Regions from separate parts of the Peribacillus sp. QJM3NY_7 genome, predicted to be linked through region 2. Evidence: a T-box and tRNA genes for the amino acid it is inferred to sense, from the RefSeq annotation. Region 2 holds a T-box; the other holds one or more tRNA genes.
What was found. The T-box of region 2 lies ahead of glyQ (glycine--tRNA ligase subunit alpha). A T-box ahead of a tRNA ligase gene usually reads a tRNA of that ligase, here a tRNA-Gly.

Region 1 (8,580 bases), 2.7 Mb from region 2:
GCCATTTTTCTTGCAAGGATCTTAGTGCTTTCTTTTGAGATATTAACCCCATCTAAAACAACCGTACCTGATTGATTTGGAATGATTCTGGTGATCGCTTTCAAAAGTGTCGATTTCCCACATCCATTTGAACCGATGATCGTTGTGATTTTTTTATCTGGTATTTCCACACTGAGATCTTTTACAATTAAACGTTCACCATAACCAATATTCAAATTCTCTGTATATAGGCGAACCATTTTTTAACCTCCATTTACTGAAAAAAATAGGTAAGTAAAAACTCAAATGAAAATGATTATCATTATCCACTACTTAATTACTATAATTCTATCTAAATATATTGTCAATGGTAATTTCATGGTCATATAAGAAGAATTTCTGACAGGATTTTTGGGGCCGGTCCGTATTACCGACTGACAATGAAAACAATAAAGATCCCGGAGACGTTCCCGGGATCTGTACTGTTTGGCTCATACTCAGCACTTTGGCAAGAATATTCCTAATAGGCCGTATTCATTAATCAATGTTTCTTAAATCCTTGCTTCTCAACATAATCCTTCATGTACAGCCTGCTTTTCTTTCCAAGCATTCCTGCCATTTGCCCGGTCCAGGTCTCTTTTCGTTTACCTTTAGTCCGAAGCTCATAATAACTGGAAATCGTTTCATTATACTCTTCAAGTTGTCCGATGAACTCTTGCTTATCCCCCTGATATCCATTTTCATGATAAATGTTGGACACTGGCAAACGCGGCTTTTTATCCGAATGGTTTTTCGGATATCCGACCGCTAGAGCGAATAATGGTATAACACGATGCGGTATATTCAAAATCGCTGACACTTCCGGGAGATTATTGCGGATTCCGCCTATATAGCAAATGCCTAGATCCATCGATTCTGCCGCCAATGCTGCATTTTGGGCCGCTAGAGCCGCGTCAATACAGGCAACCATGAATTTCTCGGTACTTTCAATCGATTCGGACAGGTCCGTGTTTTCCATTTCGGAAACCATATCCTGACGATATAAATCGGCGCAAAAGACGAATAGATGTCCATTCTTCTCTACATATGACTGTGGTCCGGCAAGTTCGGCAAGCTTGGCTTTCTTTTCCGGGTCGGTTACCCCTATGATTGAATACGCTTGAATATAACTTGAAGTCGATGCAGCTTGGGCACATTCCACAATCGTATTGATTTGCTCCCCAGACAATAACTTGTCCTCAAAAGAACGAATGGAACGGTGATCTAAAATTTTCTCAATAATGTTATTCAATGCTCCCACCCCTAAAGAATATGTAAAGTATCCATCATCGGGGCTGAAATGCCCCCGATGACAGTATTGATGAAACTCAACCTTTTGTTTTCAAATCCAATTCACGGTAATTTTGCTGTCTAAGTGCTTCATAAACCAAGATGGCTGCCGTGTTCGACAGATTAAGGGAACGTACTTTATCCGTCATTGGAATCCGCAGGCACCGATCCATATTTTCTTGGATCAGATCTTTCGGGAGACCCGTCGTTTCACGGCCAAAAATGAAGAATATCTCACTTTCTTGATCACTGTAATCGAAGCTGGAATGCGGCTGCTCCCCGAATTTCGTCAAGTAATAAAATTCACCGCCGGCGTTTCTTTCAAAAAACTCTTCTAACGAATCATAATAATGGATCTTTACATTCTCCCAGTAATCGAGCCCGGCCCGTTTGAGCTGTTTGTCATCCGTCGAGAAACCGAGCGGGCGAATGAGATGTAAAGACGTATCCGTCCCTGCACATGTTCTTGCGATATTTCCTGTATTTGCTGGAATCTGTGGTTGATATAAAACTACATGTATTGACACTTCATTTTCACCTCTAGTTTGAACTTCACCTTAATTATAGCATTAAACAAAAAAGACTAAAAACCTATCACCCTCCATCCAAAATCACAAAGAATTTATAAACGATGTTCGGTGTATATCTGGTTGAATCCTCATACGTCCAATACCGGTGACGACTGTTCATCGTATGTGCATTCACAAGCGGCATCCCGTCCTGATCCTTCGCCGTTACAATCAAGTTATGGTCAAACCGTCCGTCCCCTTCGAAATCTATGCAGAGGATATCGCCCAAATTCAATTCCTTGGCCGACTCCACCCGCTTTGTCCTGATGGCATTCCCGGCTTTAAGCAGATGATATAAAGAATGGGCTGTCGTCCATGTATAACTCCAGCTTTTCCCCCTTATCCACCAGCCCTTATTTTTATTTGGCGCCCCCCACATCGGTATTCCCCCTGCATGTAAACATTGTGAAATGTAATTCGTACAATCATCGGTGAATTTATGATAAGCCGGATTGAATTCATTCCACCAACGCTCGGCATATTGAACAGCCTTCATTCGATCATACTTATATGCAAGACGATCTGCGCCTGGATCACTTTTTGGCGGTGCCTCTTCGGTTTCAAAGCTGGGAATCAACTCATTTTCATCCACTATATACCCATTTCGAAACCGTGCCTCCCTTTCTTCCATTTCTTCTTCTATATAAAATGAATCTTCCTGTTTCAATAAATATTGCAGATGGACATGATAGGTCAGGACTGTATCATTGTCTTCCTTTCTTTTCGAATGTACCTTGCCTGCCGCATTCACCCGAACAATTTCGGCGGCGCGGTTCCTCAACATTTTCTTCTTCAAATGTAACTTCCTTTCACCCCGTTCCAGATCATCTGTAGTATAAAACTCCACTCTTTCTTGTAAAAGGCGTTGCAATTGTTCCCTCAAGTTCATGCCCTCCTTCTTACCATCTATGCTAATGTGTATGTACGAGGGCATGGACAAAAACACAACTTCATAAATGTGGGAGTTTCAATCCTCCATAATGAAACTTTTTATAAAGATTTTCCTTGAAGCTTCCGAAATATCTTAAGCAAAAAGCCGCCCCGTTATATTTACGAGGCGGCTGCATTTTAAATATTATTTTGTTTCCAAGGTAAACTGCAGTCCTTTCTCAATTTCCACCAATACCTCTTCATCCTTTTCCTTCATTCGTGCTTCTTCCAATGCGGAAACAGCCTTCTCCCGGCCAATTTTCCCAACTGCCCAGGCCGCCGTCCCCCTGATGACAGGTCGCGGATCATTCTTCATGACCTGTATCAATAGAGGCAATGCCGTTTCATCTTTGAAATGGGCCAATGCTAAAATGGCATTTCGTTGGATTGGTTTTTTACCGCGCCAAGAGCCAGATACATGGCCGTATGTCTCTTTGAAGTCCCGATTTGAAATCGTAAGCAGGGGTTTTAACAGCGGTTTCGCCAGCTCGGGATCGGGTTCCATTTCTTCATGAAAATGAAAATCCATTCCTTTGTTTTTCGGACAAACGGTCTGGCATGTATCACATCCATACAAACGATTGCCTATTTTCGTCCTGAACTCATCCGGAAGGAAACCTTTTGTCTGTGTCAAGAACGCAATGCAACGCTTGGAATTTAGCTGTCCGCCCTGAACGAGGGCTCCAGTCGGGCAAACATCGACACATTTATTGCATGTCCCGCATTGATCTTCCATCGGTTGATCCGGTTCAAATGGCAGGTTGGTGATCATATCACCCAAGTATACATAAGACCCGAACTCCGGTGTGATGATCATACTGTTTTTTGCACTCCAGCCAATACCTGCACGCTCAGCCACTGCCCTATCTGATAACTCACCCGTATCAACCATGGACTTCATCATTGCCCCGGGCACTTTATCTTTAATGAAATTCTCAAGTAACTGCAATTTATTACGGAGAACGGTATGATAATCCGTTCCCCAAGACGCCCGGCAAAAGATCCCGCGGCGTTCACTTTTTGTACTTTGCGGAGCATCCTTCAATTTCGAAGGATAAGCAAGCGCAATCGAAATGATGGATTGCGGTTTATCGAATATCAATTCAGGCCTTACCCTTTTTTCTATATCGGCTTCTTCAAACCCTGACTGGTAATCCAGTTCCTGTTGACGTATCAGCCGACCTTTCAGTTCGGTGAAAGCCGTAGCCGAAGTAAAGCCGATTTTATCGATGCCGATTTCCTTACTATATAAAATCACTTCTTGCTTGAATGAGTTCATATCCATATTAATCACCTACGTTCATTCAGTATTCCCATTGAAGCTTGAATCCATTTCAAACCATTGCTATCTATGATAAACTAATTGCAATCATTTTTGGAGGTGAAACGGTTGGAAATTACCGTATCAGCTAATCTTAGCAGTAAAATCCCTGAATTCAAAGTCGGGGTCATTACATATGAAAACATCGAAGTCGGTCCCTCCCCGCAAATGGTGAAAGGAAGACTTCAACTATTTCAGGAAGCTCTTTTCTTCGACCTTGAAGAAAAGGAATTGACCGACTTTTCCGGCATTAAAGTGTGGCGGGAAATTTTCAAGGCTACAGGAACAAACCCGTCACGGTATCGTCCATCCGTGGAAGCCCTATACCGCCGCGTGAAAAAACAGAATTACTTGACACCCATCCATTCGGCCATCGATTTGAATAACTTCTTTTCACTGTTATATGAAGTTCCGATCGGCATTTATGATGCTGAAAAATTAACGGGAGACATCTCGATTAAGATTGGCGAGGGGGCAGATGGGTATGACGGTTTGAACGGCCGCTTCAATTCCATGGAAAATATGATTACCTCAGCCGATCATGCTGGCGCATTCGGAAGTCCCTACGTTGATTCAGAACGCACGAAAGTCACTGAGGAAACGAAAAAAGCCATCCAAATCATTTATTTACAACCCAATACTTCAACCACGGAAGCAAATCAGCTAACGAAATCCTTGATGGACATGTTCCTTGAAATCCACGGTGGTGAAGGGACTTACTCGATTATGGAAGGATAATTAAAATTGAACGGAAATAAACCCTTTCCACAATCGGAAGGGGTTTTTTCATTATTGTTCCACTTAATAAAACCAGTCCGCGGTATCCTTTTATTTAACCGATCGATCCATACCTTAAAAATTTCTTTTCAGTCGATTCCAGAAATCCGCTCCCTTTCCACCGACTGTCTGCCAAGCCTCCTCGACGTAAACGTCTCCGGGGTCTCGGCTAGCCAGTTACTCGGCAGGAGTGTCGCATATTTCTTCCATCCTTTAAGGATTAATGTAAAAAACCTCAAGGATCACCTCGTCTTAAACTTGGTTCGGGATGTCCAGCCTACGGTTTTTTCTTAATATTTCATTCCAGTCGATCCCAGAAATCCGCTCCCTTTCAGCCGACTGTCTGTAAAGCCTCCTCGACGTAAACGTTTCCGGGGTCTCAGCTAGCCAGTTACTCGGCAGGAGTGTCGCATATTTCTTCCATCTTTTAAGGATTAATGTAAAAAACCTCAAGGATCACCTCGTAAATTTGGTTCGGGATGTCCAGCCTACGGTTTTTTCTTAATATTTCATTCCAGTCGATTCCAGAAATCCACTCCCTTTCCGCCGTCTGTCTGCCAAGTCTCCTCTACGTAAACGTCTCCGGGATCTCGGCTAGCCAGTTACTTGGCAGGAGTGTCGCAAATTTTTTACATCCTTTATGGGTTACTGTAAAAAAACCTCAAGGATCACCTCGTCATAAACTTGGTTCAAGATGAGTCTAGCCTGCGGTTTTTATTTAAAAGAACATTCCAGTTGATTGGAACGTAAGGTACGAGACTCCTGCGGAAAAGCGTGGACAAGGAGGCTCCCGGACCGCCCGCGGAAAGCGAGTGCCTGTAGTGGAAATCAACGATCAGATTTGCTAACCCTCAAAAACACTTTCCGTTTTACCCCAGAAACCCGTTCCCTTCCCTCCGACTGTCTGCGAAGCCTCATCAAAGCAAACGTCTCCGGGGTCCCGGCTAGCCGATTTACAATGGTTACTTTCTGCCTTTCGATTGATAATCATCGATGCTACATAAGCCTGGCACGCCTTTCTCTTCCCCATTAACAAAAAAGCACAAACTTAGTCAAACTGATTCTACTAACGTAGTTAATCATATTGACTAAGTTTGTGCTGCATCGAAATTCCCGGATGAAGGATAATCAAAATTTTTCGGGTATGACATACTGTATTACCGCTTCGATGAAATGCAGGCAATTTGGACAATAAAAAAATCCCACTGTAAACAGTAGAATTCTTGTAATAATATTTAAACGCAAAGCTTCGTTCTCCAGGTAACGAAACCCTACGTTATGAGTATGTATTGGAGCGGGTGAAGGGAATCGAACCCTCATCATCAGCTTGGAAGGCTGAGGTTTTACCACTAAACTACACCCGCATATTCTTGTAGAAGTTTGTCGAATTACCAATCAACAAAATTAATTATATAGTTTAATGTGAAAAAATGCAATAGTTCTTTTAAAAAAAATTAATAATTAGCGTATTGTAACGTTAATATATTCATTCACTCTAGTAAGTATGTTAAAAAGTCCTCTGATTCAGAGAACTTTTTTCATCCTATATGATGATTTAAGACCAAATGACTTCCATTAAACGCGGATAAACCTGCTGTGCCGTTTCTAGCAGCATGATTAACTTCCTGAACGCCAGATCCGGTACGATATCCCCCTCAATGGAGTATGAATAACGAATCGAAATGGTCCCATTTTCTTCATACAGCTTGGAATACCTGAAATTAGCATTAAATTCATTCAACAGTGTATGTACATCCTGTTTCTTTTCAGGGTTCTTCAACTCGGCGACATTAAAGCAAAATAAGTCCGCCACATTTTCATCTTGATTGAAAGCAAATACTAAAAGGACCTTCCACCCGTCCTTTAACTTTTGCTCGGCTCTAAAAAAGGTGGTGCCATCTTCATTCAACTCATTCATATAGATTTTCTCACTAGTTAAAAAATCACGAAATTTAGCAACGTTTGACATGGTTCATCACCTTTCTGTTTATAAGTCCATTTTATAATGAAAACAAGCATTTTTACAGACTTTTCTATTATCCTGCCAATTTCCTCCTATTAACAGGGGCGACCTTAAAAGGAAGGGAGTCATATATGAACTCCCTTCCTGGATTGATTATCCAGTTGCTTCTCCGCAAAACTGAAGCGCTACTTGCAGGTCCAAAATTACCTGGCGGATTTTTGAGTATCCTTCCATGTCAGGAACTTCTTTATTCGTAAGTAGTCGACCTTTATCTGCCGCTATCGATGGCTTATCCTTCAAATGGTTTAAGAGATACCACTAATATATTTTACTTGAAAGGAAAACGGCCTTTTCCCGATTGAATATCGAAAAAAGGCCGCTTTTGTTATAGCTGCTTAAAAGTCACATCGAAGAACCTTCCTCAGCTATATTTCCATAAAACTTATAGTTGAGCGAATTCGGGTTCCGCAACTTTTACAAGCTGTTTTCCGAGGTTCGTTCCTTTAAACAGACCTAAAAATGCATCCGGTGTGTTTTCGAACCCTTCAATAATCGTTTCTTCATACTTCAGCTTTCCTTCTTGAAGCCACTTACCTAATTCCGTAGCACCCTCCTGGAATCTAGCAGCATAATTTCCAACTGTGAAACCTTTCATTAGTGCACTGGTTTTGATCATTGCCGATTGCAGACGCGGTCCTAGATCTTTTCCTTCCGCGTTATATGAGGAAATCGCCCCGCATAATGGAATTCGGGCATTCGCATTCAAAAGTGTAAAAACAGCATCGGACACCTCGCCGCCCACATTATCGAAATAAACATCGACTCCATCAGGAACAGCATTGGCTAAATCTGTCGCAAAACTATCACTTTTATAATTTACGGCTCCATCAAACCCGAGCTCTTTCGTTAAGTACTCAAGTTTTTCATCCGAACCAGCGATGCCAACAACCTTCGCACCTTTAATCTTAGCAATTTGTCCGACTACTGAACCAACTGCTCCAGCCGCTCCTGAAACGACTACCGTTTCACCCTCTTGAGGTTTACCAATATCAAGCAAACCAAAATAAGCAGTTAAACCGGTCATTCCAAGAATCCCCAAATGAGTTGTGACCGGAGCCACCTTGGGATCAATCACACGGATTTCCTTTTCAGTGACAACTGTGTATTCTGCCCAGTCGATATTCCCAACAACGACATCCCCTTGTTTGAAGGAATTCGATTTCGACTCAACAACTTCAGCAACAACGCCGCCCGTGATGACCTTATTCAATTCAAATGGAGCTATATATGATTTGGTATCTTGCATTCTGCCACGCATGTATGGATCGACAGATAAATATAGTGTACGTACTAAAATCTCATTATCCTTCGGTGTGGGAACTTCACTCTCAACAAAGTTAAAATCCCCTTTAGAAGGCATACCTTTCGGGCGATTTGCCAGGGTGATTATTTGTTGTTTGGTTTGTGTCATCATTGTTCCTCCTTGGTTTGAATACGTAATTTCGAAAAGAAGCGTATCACTGATGAAGTTCATAGGTCAAAGATTATGATTGGCTATTGCTTCCATAACACTATTTATGTATCCTTTCCTGAAAACCTCAAACTTGCTACAGCCTATTATGTCCCATGTTTTTCATTTTAATAAACGTTTCGCTCACCAGAAAAATTTAACGGCCTTTCCCCGATTGGATACCGGGAAAAGGCCGCAGCTT
Region 2 (8,580 bases):
GGACAATAGCGACACCATCAATGTCATGGCGACTATCGTTGTCGAACGGGATTCACAAAAAGGCATTGTCATTGGAAAGCAAGGGAAAATGCTTAAAGAAGTCGGCAGCCGTGCCAGGGTGGATATCGAAAACCTATTGGGCTCTAAAGTTTTCTTGGAACTATGGGTGAAGGTACAGAAGGATTGGCGTAACAAAGCAAGCCAGCTTCGTGATTACGGCTTCAATGAAAGCGAGTATTAATTAACAAAATTTACGCATCATGAAAGTTAGGAAAACGGTCAAGCTAATCATATGGTCGGATATTCATATTGCTAGTTAAAAATGAAAGGTGGGCTTTATATGTTGGATTTTACCTGGGAATTATTCACTGAAACAGGTAATGTGGACACCTATTTGCTGTTTAAGGAGATAGAAGTCGAAAGACAGGAAAGACACTTGGGATTGAATGATGAGCTAGCAGAAATTGATTTTCCTGTTTCATAGGTTAGCCTTGGCGAGCATGGGTGGTGTCTTGGTATGCTCCAAAAATGTGAGGGCATTGTCATAAGGCGAACTGCATATGGAGAAAACAACAAAATCATTACTATATATACCCGTGAGCTAGGGAAAATTGGCGTCATGGCGAGAGGGGCCAGTAAACCTAACAGCAGGCTTTCCGCCGTCACACAGCTTTTTTGCTCCGGGTATTTTCTTGTAACCACATCAACCGGACTCGGCAGTCTTCAGCAAGGCGAAATGGTCGATTCACTCCGTTTCATAAGGGAGGATCTTTTTGCCACCGCTTATGCTTCATATATTATTGAATTGCTTGATAAAAGCGTCGAGGATAAGAAACCGAATCCATATTTGTATGAATTGCTTTCGCAAACCTTGCATTACATAAACGAGGAATATGACGCGGAGGTTTTGACATTCATTTTTGAAATGAAGATGCTGCCCGTCAATGGGATTAACCCAGTGCTGAATCAGTGTGCTGTATGTGGTGAAACGGAAGGGGAATTCTCCTTCTCGCTTCGGGAAGCGGGCTTTATTTGTCACCGCTGTCTGGGGAAAGACCCTTATCATTTTAAAATTTCACCTGCAGCCGTCAAATTGCTTCGGATTTTTTATTATTTAGATTTATCAAGGCTCGGAAACATTTCGGTCAAGCCTGAAACGAAAAAAGAACTGCGGAAGATCATCGATGCATATTATGAGGAATATTCCGGTCTGCTTTTGAAATCAAAAAAGTTCCTGAAACAGATTGATACGATGAAAGATATGTTTTAGGTTCTGACCTATTGACATTCCATGCTAGTTTGTATAAAATTCTAATCATCAAAATAAGAAGATTGCGTTGATGGAAAAGAGTATCTGTCATTCTCCATAAAAAGCGAACCCGGGACGGTGGAAGCCGGGATATGGATTTACAGGGAAGGGCGTTTCCGGAGCATGTTGCTTTGAAAAGAGGCCGTTTTGTAAACGGCAATTAGGGTGGAACCGCGGGTAAACTCTCGTCCCTATGCATTTCGCATAGGGACGGGAGTTTTTTGTTTGCCAAAATGTAATGGGTTTCCGACCTATAATCTAAAAGCCGTTTAAATAACCTGGAGGTGTACGATGAATATTCAAAATATGATTTTAACGTTACAAAAGCATTGGTCTGAGCAAGGCTGCATATTGATGAATGCTTATGATGTCGAGAAAGGGGCAGGTACGATGAGCCCATACACGTTCCTGAGAGCCATTGGACCGGAGCCTTGGAGCGTGGCTTACGTAGAGCCTTCCCGCCGTCCTGCTGACGGTCGTTATGGTGAGAACCCTAATCGACTGTATCAGCATCATCAGTTCCAAGTGATCATGAAGCCGTCTCCTGACAATATCCAAGAGTTGTATTTGGATTCATTACGTGCTTTAGGGATAAATCCGCTCGAGCATGATATTCGCTTTGTGGAGGACAATTGGGAAAATCCATCCCTAGGGTGTGCCGGACTCGGTTGGGAAGTGTGGCTTGATGGAATGGAAATCACGCAATTTACATATTTCCAACAGGTGGGCGGCCTTGAGTGTAAACCGGTTTCCGTGGAAATTACATACGGGATCGAACGTCTCGCCTCTTACATTCAAGATAAGGAGAACGTATTTGACCTAGAATGGACAGATGGATTCACTGTTCGCGATATATTTGGTCAGCCGGAATACGAACATTCGAAATATACGTTCGAAACCTCCGACCTTGACATGCTGTTTCAGCTTTTCACGATGTATGAAAAGGAAGCGCATCGACAAATGGAAGAAGGACTTGTACATCCTGCATATGATTATGTTTTGAAATGTTCCCATACATTTAACCTTTTGGATGCCAAAGGCGCCATCTCGGTGACGGAAAGAACGGGTTATATTGCCCGGTGCCGTAACTTAGCGCGTAAGGTTGCAAAAACCTTCTATGAAGAGCGGGAAAAATTAGGCTTCCCGATCCTGAAAGTGAAAGGGGAGAATACAAATGAGCAAGCGTGATTTGTTATTGGAGATTGGATTGGAAGAACTGCCTGCCCGTTTTGTGACAACATCAATGAAACAGTTGTCAGATAAAGTGCAGCGATGGCTTACGGAAAAAGCGATAGAATTCGGGACGGTTGAAGCTTTTTCCACACCAAGACGTTTGGCCGTATTGGTGAAGGACGTGGAAGAATCACAAAAGGATATCGAAGAAGAGGCAAAAGGTCCGGCCAAAAAAATCGCGTTGGACAGCGAAGGCAACTGGTCTAAAGCAGCATTGGGATTCGTCAGGGGTCAAGGCATGACTTCAGAGGACATATATTTTAAAGAACTCAAGGGTGTTGAATATGTCCATGTGAATAAATTCATAAAAGGACAGCAAACCGTTCAGCTTTTATCTGAGCTTGCTGAAATCATCAGCGGCATGACGTTCCCGAAAAATATGCGCTGGGCCAATCAGGAGCTCCGCTTCGTCCGTCCGATTAAATGGCTGATTGCCTTATTTGGCAATGAAATAGTGCCATTCAGCATTGCTGATGTGGAAACGGGCCGTGAAACAAAAGGACATCGTTTCTTAGGTAATAGCGCCATCATCGAGCAGCCGGAACAGTACGAAGATACGCTGACAGAACAATTTGTAATGGCAGATCCAGATAAACGCCGGCAAGTTATATTGGATCAGATTAAAGAGCTTGAGCAGGAGAAAGGCTGGATCATCCCTGTCGATGAAGATCTGCTTGAAGAGGTAAATAATTTGGTAGAGTATCCAACGGTGTTATTTGGACATTTTGAAGAAGAATTCCTTGAGCTTCCTGCTGAGGTACTTATCACATCAATGAAGGAACACCAACGTTATTTCCCTGTTAAAGATCAAGAAGGGAACCTGCTTGCTTACTTTGTAACCGTGCGCAACGGCGATGACCGCCATTTGGATAAGGTTTCTAAAGGTAATGAAAAAGTATTGCGTGCCCGCTTATCGGATGCAGCATTTTTCTATAAAGAAGATCAGAAAAAAGAGATTTCGGATGCTTTGAAAAAGCTTGACAGCATCGTTTATCATGAAGAAATCGGTACATTGGCCGAGAAAACTGCCCGGGTAACTGAAGTGACCGGTGCTCTTGCGGATGCTTTGAATTTAAAGGCGGAAAAAGAAATGGCGCTTCGTACAGCGGCAATTGCCAAGTTCGATTTGGTAAGTAATATGGTTTATGAATTCCCTGAATTGCAAGGGTATATGGGTGAAAAATATGCTCTCTTAAAAGGGGAAGCCAAAGAAGTGGCCGCGGCTATCAATGAACATTATATGCCAAGGCATGCGGATGATGCTGTACCGCCTTCAGTCATTGGAGCGGTTGTGAGTTTGGCTGAAAAAATTGATACATTGTCTTCGTTCTTCGCTATTGGCGTCATCCCGACAGGTTCCCAGGATCCTTACGCATTAAGAAGGCAGGCGAGCGGTGTCGTCCAAATTCTAGCTGAGAAGAAATGGAATATTTCATTAGAGGAGCTTATTGTTTTAGGTCTTAAAGGACCGGAATCAAAAGGTATCTTAAAACGTGATCTTGAAGAAGTTAAAGCGGATATGTTCACATTCTTTAAAGCACGTGTCAAACACATGCTTCAAGAACAGCAAATCCGTTACGATTTGATTGACGCAGTTTTGTTTAATGAGATCGGTTATATCCACTCAATCGTGGAACGTGCACATGTATTGGATGCGAAAAAAGAAGAAGCAGGCTTTAAGGAAAGCCTGGAAGCTCTAAGCCGGGTCATGAACATTGCCGTAAAATGTGACAATCAGGTGACAGTCGACCCTGCTGCCTTTGAAAATGATCAAGAAAATGCGTTATATGTAAAATATCAAAAAGTGGCAATGCGTTATATGGAATCTAAAGATGAGAATGAGCGGTTTGAAGAGCTTGTTTCGCTTCAATCGGAAATAGAGTCATATTTCGAGAATACAATGGTCATGGCAGAGGATGAAGCAATCCGCAACAACCGTTTATCCTTAATGAAGGAAATCAGTGATTTGGTTGCAGGTTTTGCTGCCATGAATAAAATCATCCTTACATGATCGAAAGGATGTATGGAATCGGAAACCCTTTGAATATGGGTTTCCGATTTCTTAAAAAGATAAATGATCAATAAATAGGACAAAAATGCCCTAATTAAATTATTTAGTATATAATTATTAAATGAATAACTTTTGTTACTTTACTCTGCGAAAGCAGTGGGGTGGTGATTATAATCCAATTGAATAAGCGTCAGGAACAAATTTTACAAATTGTAAAAGAAAACGGACCGATTACTGGAGAACATATTGCGGATAGATTGAACCTTACCAGGGCGACACTTCGCCCGGATTTAGCGATTTTAACGATGGCAGGTTTTCTTGATGCCCGGCCCAGAGTGGGGTATTTCTATACAGGCAGGTCAGGGACACAGCTTTTGACAGATAGCCTTAACCATCTTTATGTACGGGACTACCAATCGATACCTGTCGTCGTTGACGAGGGCATTTCCGTATACGATGCAATCGTCATGATGTTTTTAGAAGATGTCGGAACAATGTTCGTCGTCGATAAGCATGCATTGCTTGTTGGTGTCTTATCAAGGAAAGACTTATTGCGTGCGAGTATTGGGAAACAAGAGCTTAACTCCATTCCAGTCAATATCATCATGACTAGGATGCCCAATATTACAATGTGTTCAAAAGAAGACCTTTTGATTGATGTTGCCAAAAAACTGATTGATAAACAAATCGACTCATTACCGGTCGTCAAAGACACAGAAAAGGGCTATGAAGTAATTGGAAGGATTACAAAAACCAATATTACGAAAGCATTCGTAGCTTTGGCTGATGAAGGCTATTAGGGGGCTTGCAAAAGGAATGACGGAGAATATGAACGGTTCTATTATATATGTTGTATCGGATTCAGTAGGAGAAACAGCGGAATTGGTCACAAAAGCCGCTGCAAGCCAGTTCTCGGGATCTGCTTTTTCCATAAAGAGAATTCCGTATATTGAAGATGAACAAAACGTGGATGAAGTGATATCACTGGCTAAGTTGGATGGGGCAATCATTGCTTATACTCTGGTGAAGCCAGCAATTAGAGCGTATATGAAAGCACAGGTCGAGAAAGAAAACCTGGCTGCTTATGACATTTTAGGGCCGCTCATGGACATCCTTCAGGAAAGGGCTCCAAAAGGGCCGCTTAATGAACCTGGTCTGGTAAGAAAGCTGGATGATGACTATTTCAAGCGTGTGGAAGCCATTGAATTTGCTGTAAAATATGATGATGGACGTGACCCTCGCGGCATTTTACGTGCAGATATCGTCCTTGTGGGTGTTTCACGCACTTCCAAAACGCCATTATCACAATATTTAGCCCACAAACGCTATAAAGTGGCGAACGTACCTTTAGTGCCTGAAGTGGAACCGCCAGAAGAGCTGTTCCTGGTACCTCCTGAAAAATGCATTGGTTTAAAGATCAGCCCGGAAAAGCTGAACCATATTCGTAAAGAACGATTAAAGTCACTTGGGCTCAATGATCATGCCATTTACGCAAATGTGGAGCGCATAAAAGAAGAATTGACATACTTTGATAAAATCATATCAAGGCTGAATTGTCCTATCATTGATGTAACCAATAAAGCTGTTGAAGAAACAGCCAATTTAATCATCAATATCCTTCAAAACAAAAACCGTTGATCTTTAAATTAAGGCAAATCAAAATGTGAGCTAGACACTCTATGTGTCAGCTCACATTTTAATGCCAAGGTCAAATAAGGGATTAATAAGAATAAATTCAAAATAATTACATAAAATTCCTCTTAGTTTCCTCATGCAAATCCATTGATTTACATGAAAACACATTCGGGATTTAAATGTTGGCATCTTCTAATCAAATAGACTATAATAAAAAATTGTGAGAAAAAAGTAATCTTAAGGTTTAGACTTAATTAATAAGGAATAAACTAAAGGTTAATGAGATGTCAAGGTTTTTATCATATAAATAATTCGACATGTTCCGTATAATTCAGGAAGGGTTGGTCTTTTTCAAGGCAAATGAGGTGCTTTCACTTGCATAAACAGATATTCTTTGAAGGATAATGTTTGCTCTTTTAGAGGGAACGCTTTGAATCATGCTGGAAATTCACCATATCTTCATAAAGTTTAGGGGAGAAAAAGGATTATGCAGAAAGATGTAGAATTAGAAGGTATGAATAATAAACCTACGATACACGTCGATGCCGATGCATGCCCGGTGAAAGACGAAATCCTTCATTGTGCAAGTTTGCACGAAATTGAAGTCTGTTTTGTTGCATCATATAAAAATATGATGAATAACCCTGAAGGTAAATGGGTATATGTCGATGCAGACAAAGAAGCGGCAGATCTTTATATAGTAAACTCAGTAAAAAAGGGTGATATTGTCGTTACTGCAGATATTGGTTTGGCTGGGACACTGCTTCCTAAAAACGTTTATGTCCTTTCGCCAAGGGGAAAAGAATACACGGAAGAGAATATTTTCATGCTCTTGGATATGCGTTATCAGTCGGCGAAACTCCGCAGGCAGGGTAAGCATACGAAAGGGCCGAAAGCATTCACAAAGGAAGATCGTGCATGTTTTACAAATAAACTTATGAAAACATTGTCGAACTTTGCAGGGAATTAGGAAACAGTATCGAATAAGAAACTATCACCAATATTGCAAGGTGGAAAAATGATAAATGGCCGTATAGAAGATGAGAAAATTAATCAAATTCGTGAAGCTGTTGACATTGTTGATTTAATTGGGGAGTATGTCCAGCTGAAGAAGCAGGGGCGCAATTACTTTGGCCTATGTCCTTTTCATGGTGAAAACTCGCCCTCGTTTTCCGTTTCAACGGAAAAACAAATCTTTCACTGTTTCGGTTGCGGGGCAGGCGGAAATATTTTTACCTTCTTAATGGATATAGAAGGCTACAGCTTTGTGGAATCTGCAAAAGTTTTAGCTGAAAAAGGGAATGTTCCTTTGGAAGTTGAAATCAATAAGGATTCCAAGCGTTCCAACATGCCGGCAGGCGCTCAGCAAATGGTTGAAGCCCATGACCTGCTGAGGAAGTTTTATCATCATCTCCTCGTTAATACGAAAGAGGGGCAGGATGCTCTCGAATATTTACTTAAACGAGGGTTTACTGAAGAGACGATAGAAAAGTTCCAAATTGGCTACTCCTTGGATTCATGGGACTTCGTGTCCAAGTTTCTTTTAAAACGCGGGTTTCCAGCGGAATACATGGAGCAGGCAGGGCTTATTATTTTCAGGGAAAAAGACGAGTCATATTTTGACCGTTTCAGAAATAGAGTCATGTTTCCAATTATGGATCATCAAGGAAATACGATTGCGTTTTCAGGAAGAGCAATGGGGGACGATGAGCCCAAATATTTGAATAGTCCTGAAACGCCAATCTTTAATAAAAGTAAAACTTTATATAATTTCCATCATGCAAGACCCCACATACGAAAGAAAGAACAAGCAGTCATTTTTGAAGGCTTTGCCGATTGCATTTCAGCAGTTGGCGCAGGTGTGGAGAATGCGGTCGCTACAATGGGCACTGCCCTGACGGACCAGCATATCCAGCTTTTAAAAAGAAATACTGACCAGATACTTATTTGCTACGATTCGGACTCAGCGGGATTGAACGCTGCCAATCGTGCAGTCAATATGTTACAGGACCATGAGTTTTCCGTGAAAGTCGCTCTCATGCCTGATAACCTGGACCCCGATGACTACATAAAGGAATTCGGTGAAAAAAGCTTTGTTTCTGAAGTAATAGGGGCCAGTTTAACCTACATGGCATTCAAAATGCATTATTTGCGTCGAGGGAAAAATGTAAATAATGAAGGAGATCGAATTCAATATATCGAAGAAGTCCTTAAAGAAATTTCGCGATTGCCCAATGCAGTGGAGAGGGATCATTATCTCCGGCAGCTATCCTCTGAATTTTCCCTTTCATTGGATGCGCTGGAACAGCAGCAGCGTCAGGTGTTCTTTACGGAACGCAAGAAGGGGACATTGCCGCAGCCAGCAGCCCAAAAGAAAATGGCCCTGCAATAT

Region 1: it has a tRNA-Gly gene. The T-box ahead of glyQ (glycine--tRNA ligase subunit alpha) is inferred to sense a tRNA for this amino acid. The anticodon was not compared.

What each region holds. Positions count from the first base shown of each region.
Region 1 is NZ_CM149663.1:920,393-928,972, reverse strand. Features, by position in the region: gene AC0VX1_RS04420 (ABC transporter ATP-binding protein) at 1-239, opposite strand, end outside; gene nfsA (oxygen-insensitive NADPH nitroreductase) at 521-1,270, opposite strand; gene trmL (tRNA (uridine(34)/cytosine(34)/5-carboxymethylaminomethyluridine(34)-2'-O)-methyltransferase TrmL) at 1,347-1,835, opposite strand; gene AC0VX1_RS04405 (amidase domain-containing protein) at 1,903-2,760, opposite strand; gene queG (tRNA epoxyqueuosine(34) reductase QueG) at 2,953-4,092, opposite strand; gene AC0VX1_RS04395 (B3/B4 domain-containing protein) at 4,198-4,866, shown strand; tRNA gene AC0VX1_RS04390 (tRNA-Gly) at 6,196-6,269, opposite strand; gene AC0VX1_RS04385 (YbjN domain-containing protein) at 6,461-6,874, opposite strand; gene AC0VX1_RS04380 (NADP-dependent oxidoreductase) at 7,311-8,339, opposite strand.
Region 2 is NZ_CM149663.1:3,656,738-3,665,317, reverse strand. Features, by position in the region: gene era (GTPase Era) at 1-241, shown strand, start outside; gene AC0VX1_RS17545 (YqzL family protein) at 341-484, shown strand; gene recO (DNA repair protein RecO) at 518-1,270, shown strand; T-box leader at 1,329-1,505, shown strand; gene glyQ (glycine--tRNA ligase subunit alpha) at 1,601-2,497, shown strand; gene glyS (glycine--tRNA ligase subunit beta) at 2,484-4,553, shown strand; gene ccpN (transcriptional regulator CcpN) at 4,715-5,353, shown strand; gene AC0VX1_RS17520 (pyruvate, water dikinase regulatory protein) at 5,382-6,191, shown strand; gene AC0VX1_RS17515 (YaiI/YqxD family protein) at 6,703-7,158, shown strand; gene dnaG (DNA primase) at 7,210-8,580, shown strand, end outside.